3 regions of the Endozoicomonas montiporae CL-33 genome follow, and region 3 is predicted to be linked to each of the others. Evidence: predicted binding sites of a transcription regulator. Region 3 holds the regulator's gene; each other region holds the start of a gene.
The links. The regulator FNR, encoded in region 3, switches genes on or off when oxygen is low (the NO sensors DNR and NnrR bind a similar motif). The targets are predictions, from matches to a motif close to TTGATNTANATCAA.

Region 1 (5,187 bases), 2.1 Mb from region 3:
AGCGCTTTCAGTCCGGCTTCATCCACACGGTTGGAATCTTTCAGAGTCAGTCGCAGGCGGGTAATGCAGGCACCGACTTCTTTCAGGTTATCTTTTCCGCCCAGCATGGTGATGTAGTGATCAGCGCGTTCGGAAGCATCCACCTTGATGGTTTCAACCACTTCTTCGTCTTCACGACCAGGGGTTTTCAGGTTGAAGACCTTAATGGCGAAGTAGAAAGTGCAGAAGTAGATGGCGGCAAAGGCAAGCCCGATCAGAACCAGAGTGACAGGGTTAGTTGCCAGTCCCCAGTTCAGCAGAAGGTCAAAGGCACCGGCAGAGAATCCGAAGCCGTGCAGGACTCCCATGGCATTAGTGACTACCAGTGAAAGGCCTGTCAGTACAGCGTGAGCGGCATAAAGTGCGGGAGCCAGGAACACAAACAGGAATTCCAGAGGCTCGGTAACACCGGTCAGGAAAGCAGTCAGACCTACAGAGAACAGAACCCCGCCGACTTTCGCACGGTTTTTTTTATGAGCTGTCAGGTACATAGCCAGAGCAGCGGCGGGCAGACCAAACATCATTACAGGGTAGAAACCTGCCATGAAGACACCGGCAGTCGGATCGCCTGCAAAGAAGCGTGGCAGGTCGCCATTTACAATTTCACCGGCAGCGTTGGTGAACTCACCCAGACCGAACCAGAACACAGAGTTCACAACATGGTGCAGGCCCACAGGAATCAAGCCACGGTTCAGAACGCCATAGAAGAACTGACCAATAGGGCCGGACTCGGATACGCCCATGGCAAAGGCATTAATGCCACTTTGAATGGATGGCCATACATAACCGGCCACTACCGAAACCGCCAGGGCAATCAAACCGGTCATAATAGGAACCAGTCGTTTACCTCCAAAGAAGGCAAGATAAGAAGGCAGTTCGGCAGTATGGAATTTATTGTAACTGTGTCCGGCGATGATGCCGGCGATGATGCCGCCAAAGAATGACATATCAATGTCGGCATTAATGGTTTTTGCCGCAGCAGTCAGAACAAAGTAACCAACAGCACCCGCCAGAACAGCAGAACCCGCGTCGTCTTTGGCAAGACCGGCTGCGATACCCATGGCAAACAACAGAGGCAGGTTACTGAAAACAGCGTTACCGGCTTCTGCCATGAAAGCTATATTCAGCAGATCCGGTTGGCCAATACGAAGTAACAGGGCAGCAACAGGCAAGGTGGCGATAGGGAGCATCAATGCTTTGCCGAGCCTTTGCATATAGTTGAGAATATTCATGTGGTCGTCTCTTTATTGGAGTCAGTTGCTAGAGTTTTTGTTGGTTGAATGGCAACCTGTTTTTTCTTGTTCACAATGTGGTTGATACCTGTTTTACAGGTCATTGATCAAAGAAAACCAGACGAGCAATAGCACCACACAGTGTCCCATTTTGCTTGCTGCTCTCAGGTTGACAGGAAGTAACAGATCCGATCGTTAAATCCCTTAATGGTGATCATAAAGAATTATTTTACGTTGTAAATTAAATTGTGTTTCCTATTGGTTGTGTCTTTTGACATGTATCAATAAACCCGTTGCTTCGTTAAGGAAATATCATAAAACCAGCTGATTCTGGTTGGTTTGTGAGCATTAATCACAAGTTCAGTAGAAAAAGAAGAGGAATAGTAGTCAACGAGTTGTTGTTTGTGCAAGAACGCCTTTTTTGATAGACCGATATATTTTACATTGAAAAATATATCGGTCTGATGCATGCTTTCGCATATTGAGATCCAAGCTTCCAAGCTGTTGGTCACTTAACAATAAATGCCAGACTGCTTATTAAACAGGGAACCTTTATGCGACTTATTCCATTAAAAACACCGGAAACAACAGCCTTCTGGACAGCTCGCTATATCGTTAATCGAATTAAGCAGTTCAAACCTACTGAGCAGAAACCTTTTGTATTGGGGCTGCCAACCGGTGGTACGCCGATAGGCACCTATCAGGAGCTTATTCGGTTATACAAGGAAGGCGAAGTGAGCTTTAAGCATGTTGTAACATTCAATATGGATGAATACGTTGGCTTGCCTGCAGGGCATCCCGAAAGTTATCGACAGTTCATGGAAAACCAGTTATTCAGTCACATTGACCTGCCTGCTGAAAATATCCACTTTCTTAACGGCAATGCAGACAATCTGGATCAGGAATGCCTTGCTTATGAAGAAACGATTTCATCGTTCGGTGGCATTGAGTTATTTCTCGGCGGAGTAGGAAGGGATGGGCATATTGCGTTCAATGAACCCGGTTCATCACTGGCGTCCCGTTCACGTATCAAAACCCTGACGGAAGACACCCGCCGGGCGAATGCGCGATTTTTTGATGGTGATATAACTCAGGTGCCTAAACTGGCATTAACCATCGGTGTGGCAACCTTGCTAGATGCCAGAGAGGTGATTATTCTTGCCACCGGCGCTGACAAGAGTCGGGCTGTTCATGCTGCCGTTGAAGGCTCTGTAAACCACCTCTGGACCGTCTCTGCCATGCAGCTTCATCCCCGATCCATACTGGTGTGTGACGAAGCCGCCACCATGGAATTAAAAGTCAAAACACTCCGTTACTTTGAAGATATTGAAGCTAAAAACATCAGGGAAATGAGCCGTTATGCTGTATAAAAACGTCAGATATGCATTGACCAACTTTATACTTCCGGACGGGGTAACAGATTCCGGCAAGAGCAACATAAAAACGATTGTTGTCTCTGACGGATTGATAGAGCAGGTCAGCCCTGATGCTCCGGAAGACACCAGTATTGAAACCATCGATTTAAAGGGAAGCGTGTTGGCTCCCGGTTTTATCGACTTGCAGATAAACGGCTGTGGTGGTGTGCTTTTCAACGACGATATATCGGAATCAACGCTGGATATCATGCACGACACCAACCTGCGCTCCGGGTGTACCAGTTTTCTGCCTACATTAATCACCTGCAGCGATGAAGACATGGTTAAAGCTGTTGACGTTGCCAGACGGTATAAAGATAAACACCCTGATCGGGTACCCGGACTGCATATTGAAGGCCCCTACATTAACAAGCTCAGAAAGGGCATTCATGATGAACGTTATATACGACAGCCTTCATCTGAAATGATCGACTTTCTCTGTAACAATGCCGATGTGATCACAATGATGACTCTGGCGCCCGAAGTCTGCTCATCATCTGACATCAGACAATTGAATCAGGCAGGCATTATTGTTGCCATTGGGCATAGTGATGCGACTCTGGAACAGGTTCGTGAAGCAGAACAGGCGGGAGCTTCTTTCGTCACACACCTTTTTAATGCAATGAGCCAGATGCAGAATCGGGAGCCGGGTGTGGTGGGCGCAGTGCTTTGTGGCGAATCTCTGGGAGCAGGTATTATTGCTGACGGTTATCATCTGGACTGGAACAACCTGAGACTCAGCCAGAAGCTTCTGAAAGACCGCCTGGTTCTGGTCAGCGATGCAGCGGCGGCAGCCGGATCGGATATTGAATCCTTCTCGTTTGGCGGGCAAACGGTTTATCACGCTAACGGCATGTGTACTAACAAAGATGGTACACTGGGCGGTTCAGCCCTGACGATGGCTGAAGCGGTACGTAACTGCATCGCCCAGGGCATTTCCGAAACTGATACTGTCAGCATGGCCACCCGAAACCCTGCCAATGCCATTGGATTAACCGAGGTGATGGGCTCTATTCGGGTTGGAAGCTATGCGAACCTTGTTGTGCTTGATAAAAGCTATAACGTGACAGGCACAGCCAGTGGTGGACGCCTGATAATGACCAGGCAGACCTGAGACTTTTTTAACTGTTATGACGAATATGATTGCCAATATGGACTTTGTAAAACAGCGAAATATCACCGCTGTTTACAAAACCATTGTCAATGCGAACGGAATTTCCAGAGTTCAGATTGCCCGGGAGTGTAACCTTGCCGGAGGCAGTGTCACCCGTATCACCAAGTTTCTGGTTGAGCAGGGTTTGGTGCACGAGGTAGACCGGCAGCAATCTGAACGCGGAAGAAAGGCAACCTCCCTGTCTCCTAAAATGGAGGTGTTGCAAATCCTTGCCGCCCGCGCTGGCCGTAAACATATTCATATTGGTTTGTGTGATATCAATGGCAACTTGTTGGCCAAACAGTCAACGCCCATTCAGAAATTGAATCAGGACGATCTGGGCAGACAAATTATCACCGAGTTGCTGGATTTCCAGACAAAGCATGCTGAGCAGATCAACCGTATTGCCGGTATTGGCCTGACACTGCCCGGCGTCGTGGATGCAGCCGACGGCATCATAAAATTCACGCCTCACATCGATGTGCAGGACTGGCCGCTTGCGCAGCAGGTCAGTGATGCAACCGGTATTCCCTGTTATCTGGGTAACTCCATTGCCTCAATGACATTGGCAGAACACCAGTTTGGTGCTGCCAAAGGTTCTGATAATAATTTATACGTCAGGGTTCATAACGGTGTCGGGCTGGGAATGATTCTTGATGGCAAGTTATACGAAGGCAAGAATCAACCCGTTGGTGAAATTGGACACATTCAGGTGAATCCACTCGGCAAGCGGTGTTACTGCGGCAACTTTGGTTGTCTTGAAACCGAACTCTCCAACAAGGCGATAGAGAATCACTACTCTGATGCTGTCGCTAAAGGACTCAGTGAAACACTGGGTGCCGATGCCAGAATAAACGACATCTGTAATGCAGCAGAGCACGGGAATATCATGGCTCAGAAGCTGCTCAGTCAGGCTGCGGGTCAGTTAGGACATGTATTGTCCGGCTGCGTCAATTTGCTCAGACCTGAATGCATTGTATTCGATGGCGAAATGTTTAATGCGTCTGTGGTACTGCCTGCCATAGAGCATTGCCTGAATACCCAGACCATATCCGTAGGAAGCAGCAGGAGTGTTTCGCTGAAAGTGTCCCGGCTTGGCGGTAACCAGTGGCTGGGCGGATTTGCCCTGGTTCGCAGAGCGTTACTTGAGCGCGGCCTGCTGATGAAAGTGGTTGCCTGACAACCCTTCAGGCAATAAAAAAGCCACTCTTAAAGTCACTCTTTAAGTCACTCTGCAATGGCTCTTATCGGATTCCAGACTGCTGAGCTACACTTCATCAAAATCTTGCGAATGGCTGATCACGCAGTGAATATTTGTAAAATTTCAGAACTCATCAGCAATGTAACT
Region 2 (5,187 bases), 1.2 Mb from region 3:
CGATGCGCAGGAAGAACATGCTAAAAATTAAATTGGACGCTACCAACCCTTATAAGCATGACAATGGCCAGCAACAGATGGAGGAAGAATACGCCCGACTGAAAGAGGACTGGGCGTTTTTCGATGCCATTTATCAGGATTTTATTGCCCGTTTAAAATCTGCTTAAGTCCGGTTAACTGGTTCAGTAATGGTGTCGATCTGTAAACTTTATCGCGCAGACTGACATCGGTATCGACCCATGTTATACCAATCCCGCTTTCTAAATATGACCATGGGCATGAGCAAGCCATTCCAAATCGCTGGGCAAGGAAGAACAACGAGTAATAGCTGGCTATTGCGAGGAGTTCTGACGCAGAGCCAGTGGTTTGGAATGACGGCGCAATTCATGTTTAGAAGATGGAATTGGTGTTATACATGTTGCAGGCTTTGAAAAATTCAAAACACCAGCAGGGTTTACGCATCAAATTAAAACAATCGTACCTATCTTGTAGAGGCTGAATATTAACGACTACAGATTTTCAAAGTATGACTGTTCGGTTTGAAACTGGTGAAAATCAGGAGATATAAAACCTACTGTCGTTTAAAAATCCTGAGAGTTTGATTATTTCAACTTCTTTTCAGCTGTGTGTTAGAGAAAACAACTACCTAATCGGCATTTGCTAGTTCAGATTGATGCGTAAGCCCTGAAATACCAGTGCCTGACTTATAAGAAAAAAGCCTGCTTCCGTAAGATCAGGTATTTATACAGCACTGAATAAATAGGACAAAAGGCTATTATAGGTATCGTTGCCCGGTAATCATGAAACTGCTTAGGTACCTCTATGTTGAAAAAGGTAACACTGGTTCTGGTTACTCTATCCGTATCATCATGCACTGACCTGCTTGCAACGGATCACATTGGTTCTTCCCACCTGAACGCTGATAAAAAAAGAACCCGTCACTTTTTCAGCGACGCAAAAGTCTCCGGTAAAATCTATAACATGACTCGTATTCGTGATCGTCGTGATGATGTATCGAATTCGTTTAAAGAAAACCTCTACCTTTCCAGTTCTCTGGCGAATGTTGATTTCAGCTCGGGCTTGCTTGACCATCTGTTTGGCGTGGGTGCCGGTGTCTTTGGTACTCTGGATATGTGGCACTCAGGCACTTCACAATACGGGGAAATTGCCCTGATCGATGACCGGGAAAGGATTAAAAATGGTTTTAGTTTTTATAAGGCAGCTGTGAGGGTTGAGCACTCATGTTTCAAAGCTCATGCCGGTTATATTCAGCCATCAGGGCCGGGGGTGTTGGGGGTAAATTTAAGCTTTGTCCCGGGAACCTATCGTGGTGGAGAGGCGGCTTTTCATTATGAGGGTTTGATTGTCGCATTGATGTGGGCTGATCAATATAAAAAGCCATGGATTTATGACATGAAAACCCTATTGCGCAAAGATGGTACGGCACTTAACAGTGTTTACAGTGTTGGCGCTCATTATGATCTGGGCAACGGCGTGAGTGTGATGGGCGGTTTTGGTCAGGGTGAAGATTTTATCGACCTCTATAAATTCAAACTGGCTTATTCCGGGCATTTATTGGCTGTGAGCTACCAGCTCTATGCGATGAACGATAAAAACGACGGTGGTATTGTTTGGAATGCAGATCACACAAAAAACACAACCAATGATATTTTTGAGGGTTTAGCGTACCAGCATGTTCTAATGTCAAACATTCACCTTCATCGTTGGACGTTCAGAGCTGAGGCAAGCTACACCAATGTGAAAGGGTCTGAATCTAATTTTGCCTTTCGACCCACGGGTTACAACGGTGGGTCCGGCGGTTCAAACGGTGCCTATGAAGTGTGGTGGGATAGTCGCTCTGACTTCAACCATAATGGTGAGAAAGCCGTGTTTTTTGGGGGTTGGTACCACTTTAAACACGGATGGAGTGCTGGCTTGTCTTATGCCTTTGGCTGGGATGGCAAACCTAATACACTCAATCCTGCCGTAACGTCTTCTAAAAAACTGCGGGAGCAGGCCTACAATGCAGACATTAGCTATATCTTTCAGTCAGGTCATCTGAAAGGTACGTCCATAACACTGCATTGTACGCTTTTTAATAACAAAACCGGTTTGCCCAGCAGTTCAAGAGCGTTTCCCGGTGCTTTCAAGGATGAGAAAGATATTAAGTTAATCTTCTCTATGCCTTGGCTATGACTCTTGCTCTGTGTTGGAGTGAAAGCTGTGTGGAAATAATTCTTTCAGCGTTGGTGCAGGCTTATATTCCAGCGGCCGGTCTATCCAGTCAGTGCTTGGCGGCACGTCGTAATAAGTTTCAAGCCTTTTTATTTCTGCCTTCAAACGTTCAATTTCACCGCTATAAGCCGGGTCATTGATGGCATTGTTCATTTCTGTCGGATCTTTAGCAAGGTCATAAAACTCCCACTCATCCATCTGATAATAAAAGTGCATCAGTTTGTAGCGGCTGTCCCGAACACCATAATGACGACTAACGTCGTGCATTGCCGGATACTCATAGAAATGGTAATACAGTGACGAGCGCCAGTTAGATTCAGTGCCTTCAATGATGCTCACCATCGATTCGCCCTGCATTTCTGTCGGTATATCAACACCGGCGTATTCCAGAAAGGTCGGTGCGTAATCGATATTCTGTACCAGTTGACTGACTACTGTTCCTGCTCTGATTCTTGCCGGATATTGCATCAGCAAGGGAGCGCGGAATGATTCTTCGTACATAAAGCGTTTATCAAACCAGCCGTGCTCTCCCATATAGAAGCCCTGATCTGACGTGTAAACGACAATGGTGTTTTCTGCCAGATCGTTCACCTCAAGGTAGTCCAGCACTTCACCAACCGACTCATCCACGGACTTAATTGTCGCCAGATAGTCCTGCAGATAACGCTGATACTTCCAGATAGCCATCACTTCATCGGACCAGTTTGTCTCGTTCGCGTTCATGGCATCATTTCGCTCCTGATAGGCGGCATCCCATTGTGCACGTTGCTCCGGTGTCATTCGTTGCAACAGGTGAGGCCATATATCTTCGCGCCATTCTGCTTCACCAACGGCAGTGGTCATTTTCAGGTCGTGCCCTTCCTGGGCATCGCGATAGATGTTCATGGTTTGCATTTGTGCAGCCACCCGGCCTTCGTAAGTGTCGAAGTAGTTGTCCGGTATCGGAAACTCTACCTGTTCAAAAGCGCGGGTGTGGCGTGGAGCTGGCATCCAGTTCCTGTGTGGCGCCTTATGATGCATGACCAGAGCAAAAGGTTTGGACTTATCGCGTTGTTGATCGAGCCAGTTCAGGGTTTTGTTGGTGATCTGGTCGGTGGTGTAGCCCATCTCCTTCTGAACGCCTTCTTTGGTAATCCAGTCCGGGTTGTAGTATTCCCCCTGATCATTGAGAACTTCCCAGTGATCAAAGTCAAAGCCGTCGGGCGTCAGGTTGATATGCCATTTGCCAATAACGGCTGTCGTATATCCAGCCTCTTTCAGCAGGCGTGGCCAGACATCCTGCGAACCATCGAACAGCTGACCATTATGATTAAACCCGTTTTTGTGACCAAATTTTCCGGTAAACATAGCCGCGCGAGACGGGCCGCACAAAGAGTTAGTCACAAAGGATTCGTCAAAACGCACCCCATTACGGGCAATTCGGTCAATGTTTGGCGTCGGAGCCAGATGGGCAATATCACTGCCATAGGCACTGACGGCTCTGACTGCATGATCATCAGACATGATGTAGATGATATTGGGTCTGTCTGTGTCAGGTTTGGCAGGAAAGGTGGAAGGCATAATCAGTCAGCAGATTGTAGAGTGGTTAATAACTGTTCGAAACGTTTCGATCATCGGCGTTATTCAATTTAATTAGACTGACTCAGGTCAACGACGGAGTGATTTTATACGACTATTGACTATAAAACCGCCAGTTAAACCCTTTGTTAAAGCTAACCGATAAATGTGTCGTGCTTTTGTGTGCGGATATGTCAATAAACGACAGAAAGAATGTCCAATATCAATGTCTGTAATAAACACCATCTGATATATATCAGGCAGAAGGTCATGGCTGTGTTCGACTGTTGCCGGATTTCAGGCACAGTTACACAACCGTTTGGCAGTACAGCGAAACCGCTGCGAAACAGCGGGTTTTCTGGCAGCAAAGGATTGTTCCTGTCAAAAGTGCCATGCCATTAGGAATTATTAACTACAGGCAGGAACCTGATCATGATAAGTCCAACTAAAAAACACGATCGTTACCGCTTTGCCGCTGCGCCCTGTTCCTGGGGTGTAGGTAATCCACAGTGTCCGGATAGCCCTGTATGGCGCGATCTTTTGCAGGAAGCATCAGAAGCGGGTTATTCCAGTATTGAGCTTGGGCCTTATGGTTACTTCCCAACCGATGGCAGTATGCTGAAAGATGAACTGGGGATACGGGGAATGTCCGTGATCTCGGGCAGGGTGTATGAGCAGTTGTGGGATCGCACCCGTCTTGAGGAAACTCTGTCGAAAACAAGGAAAGTTTGCCAGCTGCTGCATTCAGTTGGGGCTAAGCAGCTCGTGATCGTTGATGCGGTCAATGACATGCGAGAACGCTTTGCCGGTATCAGCGAACAGGCACCAAGACTGGAAAAACCGAAATGGCGCACCATGATGTCAACGATTCGCTGTATCGCTGATATTGCTATGTACGACTACGGCATTCGAGCGGTGGTTCATCCACATGCCGGTAGCTATCTGGAGTTTGATGATGAAATTTCCCGGATGCTGGATGATGTGCCCTATGAAAAGGCCGGTCTCTGTCTGGATACCGGACACTTTGCGTATGCGGGTATGGAGCCTGCCGAATGGATGAAAGAATGTACCTTCCGGCTTGAGCATGTGCACTTTAAAGATGTCTGCAACCAGCGTCTCGAGTATTGCCTGAACAGCCAGATGGTTGGCTTTAAGAATGCCTGCGACTTTGGAGTAATGCGCTCTGTGGGCGAAGGCGATCTGGATTATCGCGCCATCAAGGAAGCACTTGATCGTGTTGAATACGAGGGTTGGATAACTCTGCAGCAGCTTCGTGATCCCGGTTCGGAAATCAGTCCTTTTGAAGATGCCCGCCGAAGTCTGAACTATCTTAGAGAACTCGGTTTCTGATCGGATAGTTTTTCGGGTTGTCAGGAGGCGGTCTATTCTCGGACA
Region 3 (5,187 bases):
ATAGCGACTGCGAGCAACAACAACCGCGAGAGCATTATTGATGTAGATCAATGGTCAGATGCTGTTTCCGTATAGGCAGAGTGTGTCATTATATGAGATAAAATGTTCTGCAGGGTTTGGATCATCCGCTAACTTTAATCTGTACAAGCGACAGACAGCCGACTGTGGACTTGAAGCAAGACCGATAACCTTTTATCAGGCGCTCTTGACTTGGCCTGTATTAACTTTCATGACCATTTTTGCTGAATTTACAGCAACTCAGGGATAGTCAGTACCAACAATAACCTTCGAAAACACAATATTCAGGGGATTTTTATGAGTGATCACAACAAGTTGAGAGACTGGATGCTAAACCGCCGTGATGAACTGAGCGAGCGGCTGCATAACATTAAAAAAGACGTCACTCGTAAAGCCAGTGCCGACTGGTCGGAGCAGGCACAGGAGCGTGAGAATGATGAGGTGATTGATGCTCTTGGTAATGAAGCAAAGATTGAACTGAATAAAATCAATCTGGCGCTTGATCGCATGAATAACGATGACTACGGCTATTGTGTTGGTTGCGGAGGCGAAATAGCACCTGCCCGTCTGGAAGCTATGCCCTATGCCGATCTGTGCATCAAATGCGCAGAAGCCCGCGATGCCCGTGGCTGATCATAGGCTGCGGATTGCTGTTGATGTCTGATTTTCTCCCGTCTGGCTGGTCTCCCCTGTGATCAGCCGCTCGTAACTGTCTACAAAGCTTTGCACTGAACCGGGGTTGTGGCGGTGAAAATGGTTATGCCAGAGTTTGCCAAGACCCTCGATATCATCTTTAGGCATTGAGTGTATGTTCTTTTCAGTTCTGCAATAGACCAGCCATGCAATAGCTGTTGCGTAAGAGAGGTTTGTCGCCAGCTCAAGGTGTGGATGGCAAAGAAATTCTCTCTGGCTGGCCAGTCCTCTGACCAGACTTGAAAGTTCTGATCGTTTCGCCAGATAAAAATCCCAGATATTTCGATGCATTCGCGGAGAAATATGGTAAATCCCCAGTGCCCGGTGATGATCCTGTTTGATATGAAATCCCAGCTCAGACTCTCGTGCAGCTGTTCCCAGTAACAGGTTTTCAGCCGTAGGGCTCCACATCTGGAGGTGTTTCAGGGTTGGACGAACAACGTGGAGGCGCAATTCCTTTGCACAGATTCCCATGCCTGAATCCTTGTTATGCATTATTCATTTTTATCGTATCACCCGCTTAATACTGAAGCACCAGACATTTGGAAATAAAGTGTAAGAAATATTGTACAGAGAGAACCGGTTGGTTCTCTCTCGGACAGCCTCCTAAGTGGCGGGAAGCATTATTCGCCCTCAAATGCACACAAAGAAAAAGTGGGAACGCCAGCATTTTGCAGACGACGGGAGCCACCGAGGTCGGGCAAATCCATAATGGCTGCGGCTTCAATGGTTTTTGCTCCGAGTTTTTCTATCAGCTGAACTGCAGCCAGAAGGGTTCCGCCGGTTGCAATCAGGTCGTCTACCAATAAAACGCGATCACCTTTGTGCAAACTGTCGGCGTGGACTTCCAGGCTGGCGGTGCCGTACTCCAGATCATATTCCACAGAGAGGGTCTTCGCAGGTAGCTTGCCTTTCTTGCGAAACAGAACCAGTGGCTTGTTGAGTACATAGGAGAGGTTGGAGCCGATCAGGAAGCCGCGGGCATCCATGGCGCCAATATGGCTGAAATCCAGTTCCATGTAGCGGTGGATAAAACTGTCCATCACGCCGCGCCAGGCTTTGGGGTTTTCAAAAATAGTGGTGACATCCCGAAATAGAACGCCGGGCTTCGGCCAGTCCGGAACGCTGCGAATCTGGGACTTAAGATAAAAATCGTCGATGATCATGAAATGGCAACCAGTTACTGTGCGTGTGATGTGAGGTTTGGTGGCTGGAACGGAAGCAACCGCCGGATGTGTACATAAGTACTCAACAATCCGGCAGGCTCCTGAATCCGATTACATCAGATCAGTTTGTTGCAATGATCTGCTCAATATCGGCGGCTTTCCCGCCAGCCAGAGAGCATAGTTGAACTGCATCACGAATTTCAATTTCCTTGCCAACGGCTGAAATCAGACCATTTTTCTGGAAACGTGTGAAAACGCGGCTGACCGTTTCTACCGCCAGTCCCAGATAGTTGCCCATTTCATTGCGAGACATGGACAGTCTGAACGACTGGGATGAGAAGCCACGGCGACGAAAGCGGCTGGCAAGATTGATCAGGAACGTAGCAATACGCTCATCTGCATTCTTCTTGGACAGCAGCATCATCATTTGCTGGTCTTCCCTGATCTTTTTGCTCATCAGGCGCATCAGGTGACGACGCAGCTCCGGGAAGTCATCAGACAGCATCTCCAGCTGCTCAAACGGAATTTCACACACCATGGTGGTTTCCATAGCCTGGGCGGATACCGGATACACGTCAGTGTCCATACCACTCAGGCCGAGGATTTCGCTTGGCAGATAGAAGGCAGTAATCTGTTCTTCACCTTCGTTAGTAGCAGTGTAGGTTTTGATGGCACCGGAGCGAACAGCGTAAACGCTGTCAAACGGATCCCCTTCCAGGAACAGGTGCTCACCTTTTTTCAGCGGACGACCGCGTTTAATGATGCGATCCAGATTGTCAATATCTTTCACACTCAACGCCAGCGGCAGGCACAGAGAGCTGAGACTGCAATCCCTGCAGGCCACATGGCTTGGTTGTCGGACGTTGGGCTTGGACGTCATCGAGTGCCCTCAAGGTCTTTAAATGCAAAACGCTGACTATTTTATGGAAAATATTTTGAAAGTGTAAGTGCGGTGTTGACCTACGAATGTTGATATTGATCGTTTTTTAAACTTAATTCGGCAAGTCGCATTTTGTTGCGGTTAATGCCTAGTCTCGTTGGTGGATGTTTTGTTCTTTTTTGGGGTTTTGAGCAGGTTTTTTGCGACTGGTTTGTACTGGGTTTCATCAGGAGCAATGTTTTGTTGTGTTGCTCTGTGGGGCTTCTATGGAATTATTGTGTAAAAAACGTGTCAGGCAAGGCTGATTTGATGAGGGAATATTCTTGTGGCTCTGCCTTCAGTTGATCATAGTGCCGGTGTTTTTGCTGACTGTTTTTGGGGGAATCAAAGGTTAACCGGTTAAAGTGAGTTAACCTTTGAACGTCTGAGCTTAAATAACTTTAGAAAAATGCTTCACATTATTTTGCTGCTGAAAATAACGGTCAAACACCATACAGATGTTTCTGATCAGCAGCTTGCCAGCCGGTGTTACTTCCAGAACTTCGGGTGTCACTGAGACCAGTCCGTCTTGTTCTAAAGGCTTTAGATTAATCAGTTCAGACAGGAAGTAAGTCGGAAAATCGATTCCGTATTGCTGTTCAATCATGGCTGGCTCAAGCCTGAAATGACAGATCAGCTCGTTAATAACGCTTTGGCGAATCTGGTCGTCTTTCGTCATTTTCAAGCCGCGATGCAAAGGCAGCCGGTTTTCATCAATGGCTGATTGATACTCGGCCATGTCTGTATGGTTCTGTGCGTAGGTTTTTCCTACCTTGCTGATTGAAGATACGCCCATCCCTACCAGATCGCACTGGCTGTGTGTGGTGTACCCCTGAAAGTTGCGATGCAGTGTGCCTTCTTCCTGGGCAATCGCCAGTTCATCATCGGGCAGTGCAAAATGATCCATGCCGATATACACGTAACCACTGTCTAATAATTTACGGGTGGCCTGTTGCAGTATCTGTAGTTTGACACTGGCATCGGGTAAATCTGCTTCACTGATGCGGCGCTGTGGCATAAATCGGTGTGGCAGGTGAGCGTAGTTAAATAGTGACACCCGGTCCGGTTGCATGGTGATGATTTTATTGATGGTGGTCATGAAGCCGTTCAGTGTCTGGTGAGGCAGACCGTAGATCAGATCCATATGGACGGATTTGAAGGCCATGGCGTGTGCAGCATCCAGAACAGACTGGATCTGCTCTTCCGTTTGCAGCCGGTTAACCGCTTTTTGAACGACCGGATCCAGATCCTGAACACCAATGCTGATGCGCGTAAAGCCTGAGTCGCGCAGTGTTGCCATCATGGGCCAGTCTACTTCACGGGGGTCCAGCTCTATGGAATAGTCAATATCGTTACCGTGCGACAGTGTGAAGTGTTCAGACACTTTATTGATCAGGGCACTGATCTGTTGTTCATTCAGAAACGTTGGCGTGCCGCCGCCCAGATGCAATTGTTGTACTTCCTGCTTTGCATTGTACAGTTCAGCCTGAAGTTCAATCTCCTTAAATAAATACTTCAGGTAAGTTTCCGCCTGATCCGTATTTCGGGTGACAATCTTGTTGCAGGCGCAGTAATAGCAGACGTGCTGACAAAATGGAATGTGGAAATAAAGCGACAGTGGTTTGTCAGTGGCCGAGCTGTGCCAGGCACTGGATTGATAGTGCTTTTGATCAAAGTCTTCAGAAAACTGAACGGCCGTTGGGTATGAGGTGTAGCGTGGACCAGACAGGTTGTACTTGCTGATCAGACCTGTATCCCACACGGGTGTGTTATTCATAATTATTCTCGATTGTTTTTATCAGGTCATTAGTCTGTCATCGACCTTGTGAATAGGCTTTCAGTCTATTTAATGGGTGTTCTTATATAATTGACATGTGTCAATAGGTAGGTAGCACAATTTACAGTTGAGTGAATTGTTTGATCAGGGTCAGGTTTGGAGAATTTACATGGAGTGACCGGCAAGGGTCAGCAAAGACATGATCCATTTCTGATGAGGTCCGGGCATCGCCCAGATACCAAACAGAACCATCAGTAATCCCGCCAGATTACGGGTGATAGCGGACTGAATCAATCCGGTTAACTGTCGGGCAAACAGGCCGGTTAGAAACACAGAGGGTAAGGTGCCAAGCCCAAAAGTGCCCATGAGTAATGCAGACTGCAGGGCGTTGCCCTGACTGGCGCTCCAGATCAGGGTGCTGTAAACCATTCCACAGGGTAGCCAGCCCCAGAGACTGCCCAGCGCCAGGGCATTTGGCAGACTGCAAACAGGCATCAGTCGGTTGGCCCGGGGCTGAATATGCTTCCATAGCCGTCCACCTAGCTGTTCCAGTCGTATCAGCCCTCGCCACCATCCGGTGATATAAAGTCCCATGGCAACCAGCATAAAGCCGG

Region 1: nagE (N-acetylglucosamine-specific PTS transporter subunit IIBC) is a predicted target of FNR. The motif match lies at 1,543-1,556, and genes of this name have one in related genera.
Region 2: EZMO1_RS22550 (sulfatase family protein) is a predicted target of FNR. The motif match lies at 4,039-4,052, and genes of this name have one in related genera.

The regions. Positions count from the first base shown of each region.
Region 1 covers NZ_CP013251.1:301,473-306,659, reverse strand. The annotation lists gene nagE (N-acetylglucosamine-specific PTS transporter subunit IIBC) at 1-1,271, opposite strand, end outside; gene nagB (glucosamine-6-phosphate deaminase) at 1,826-2,641, shown strand; gene nagA (N-acetylglucosamine-6-phosphate deacetylase) at 2,658-3,800, shown strand; gene EZMO1_RS01395 (ROK family protein) at 3,817-5,019, shown strand; gene EZMO1_RS27135 (transposase) at 5,077-5,187, shown strand, end outside.
Region 2 covers NZ_CP013251.1:4,890,080-4,895,266, reverse strand. The annotation lists gene EZMO1_RS27100 (hypothetical protein) at 18-167, shown strand; gene EZMO1_RS22555 (OprD family outer membrane porin) at 823-2,196, shown strand; gene EZMO1_RS22550 (sulfatase family protein) at 2,191-3,795, opposite strand; gene EZMO1_RS22545 (TIM barrel protein) at 4,225-5,142, shown strand.
Region 3 covers NZ_CP013251.1:3,663,730-3,668,916, reverse strand. The annotation lists gene EZMO1_RS16800 (TraR/DksA family transcriptional regulator) at 316-651, shown strand; gene EZMO1_RS16795 (hypothetical protein) at 652-1,185, opposite strand; gene EZMO1_RS16790 (adenine phosphoribosyltransferase) at 1,335-1,877, opposite strand; gene fnr (fumarate/nitrate reduction transcriptional regulator Fnr) at 1,999-2,757, opposite strand; gene hemN (oxygen-independent coproporphyrinogen III oxidase) at 3,188-4,573, opposite strand; gene EZMO1_RS16775 (sulfite exporter TauE/SafE family protein) at 4,739-5,187, opposite strand, start outside.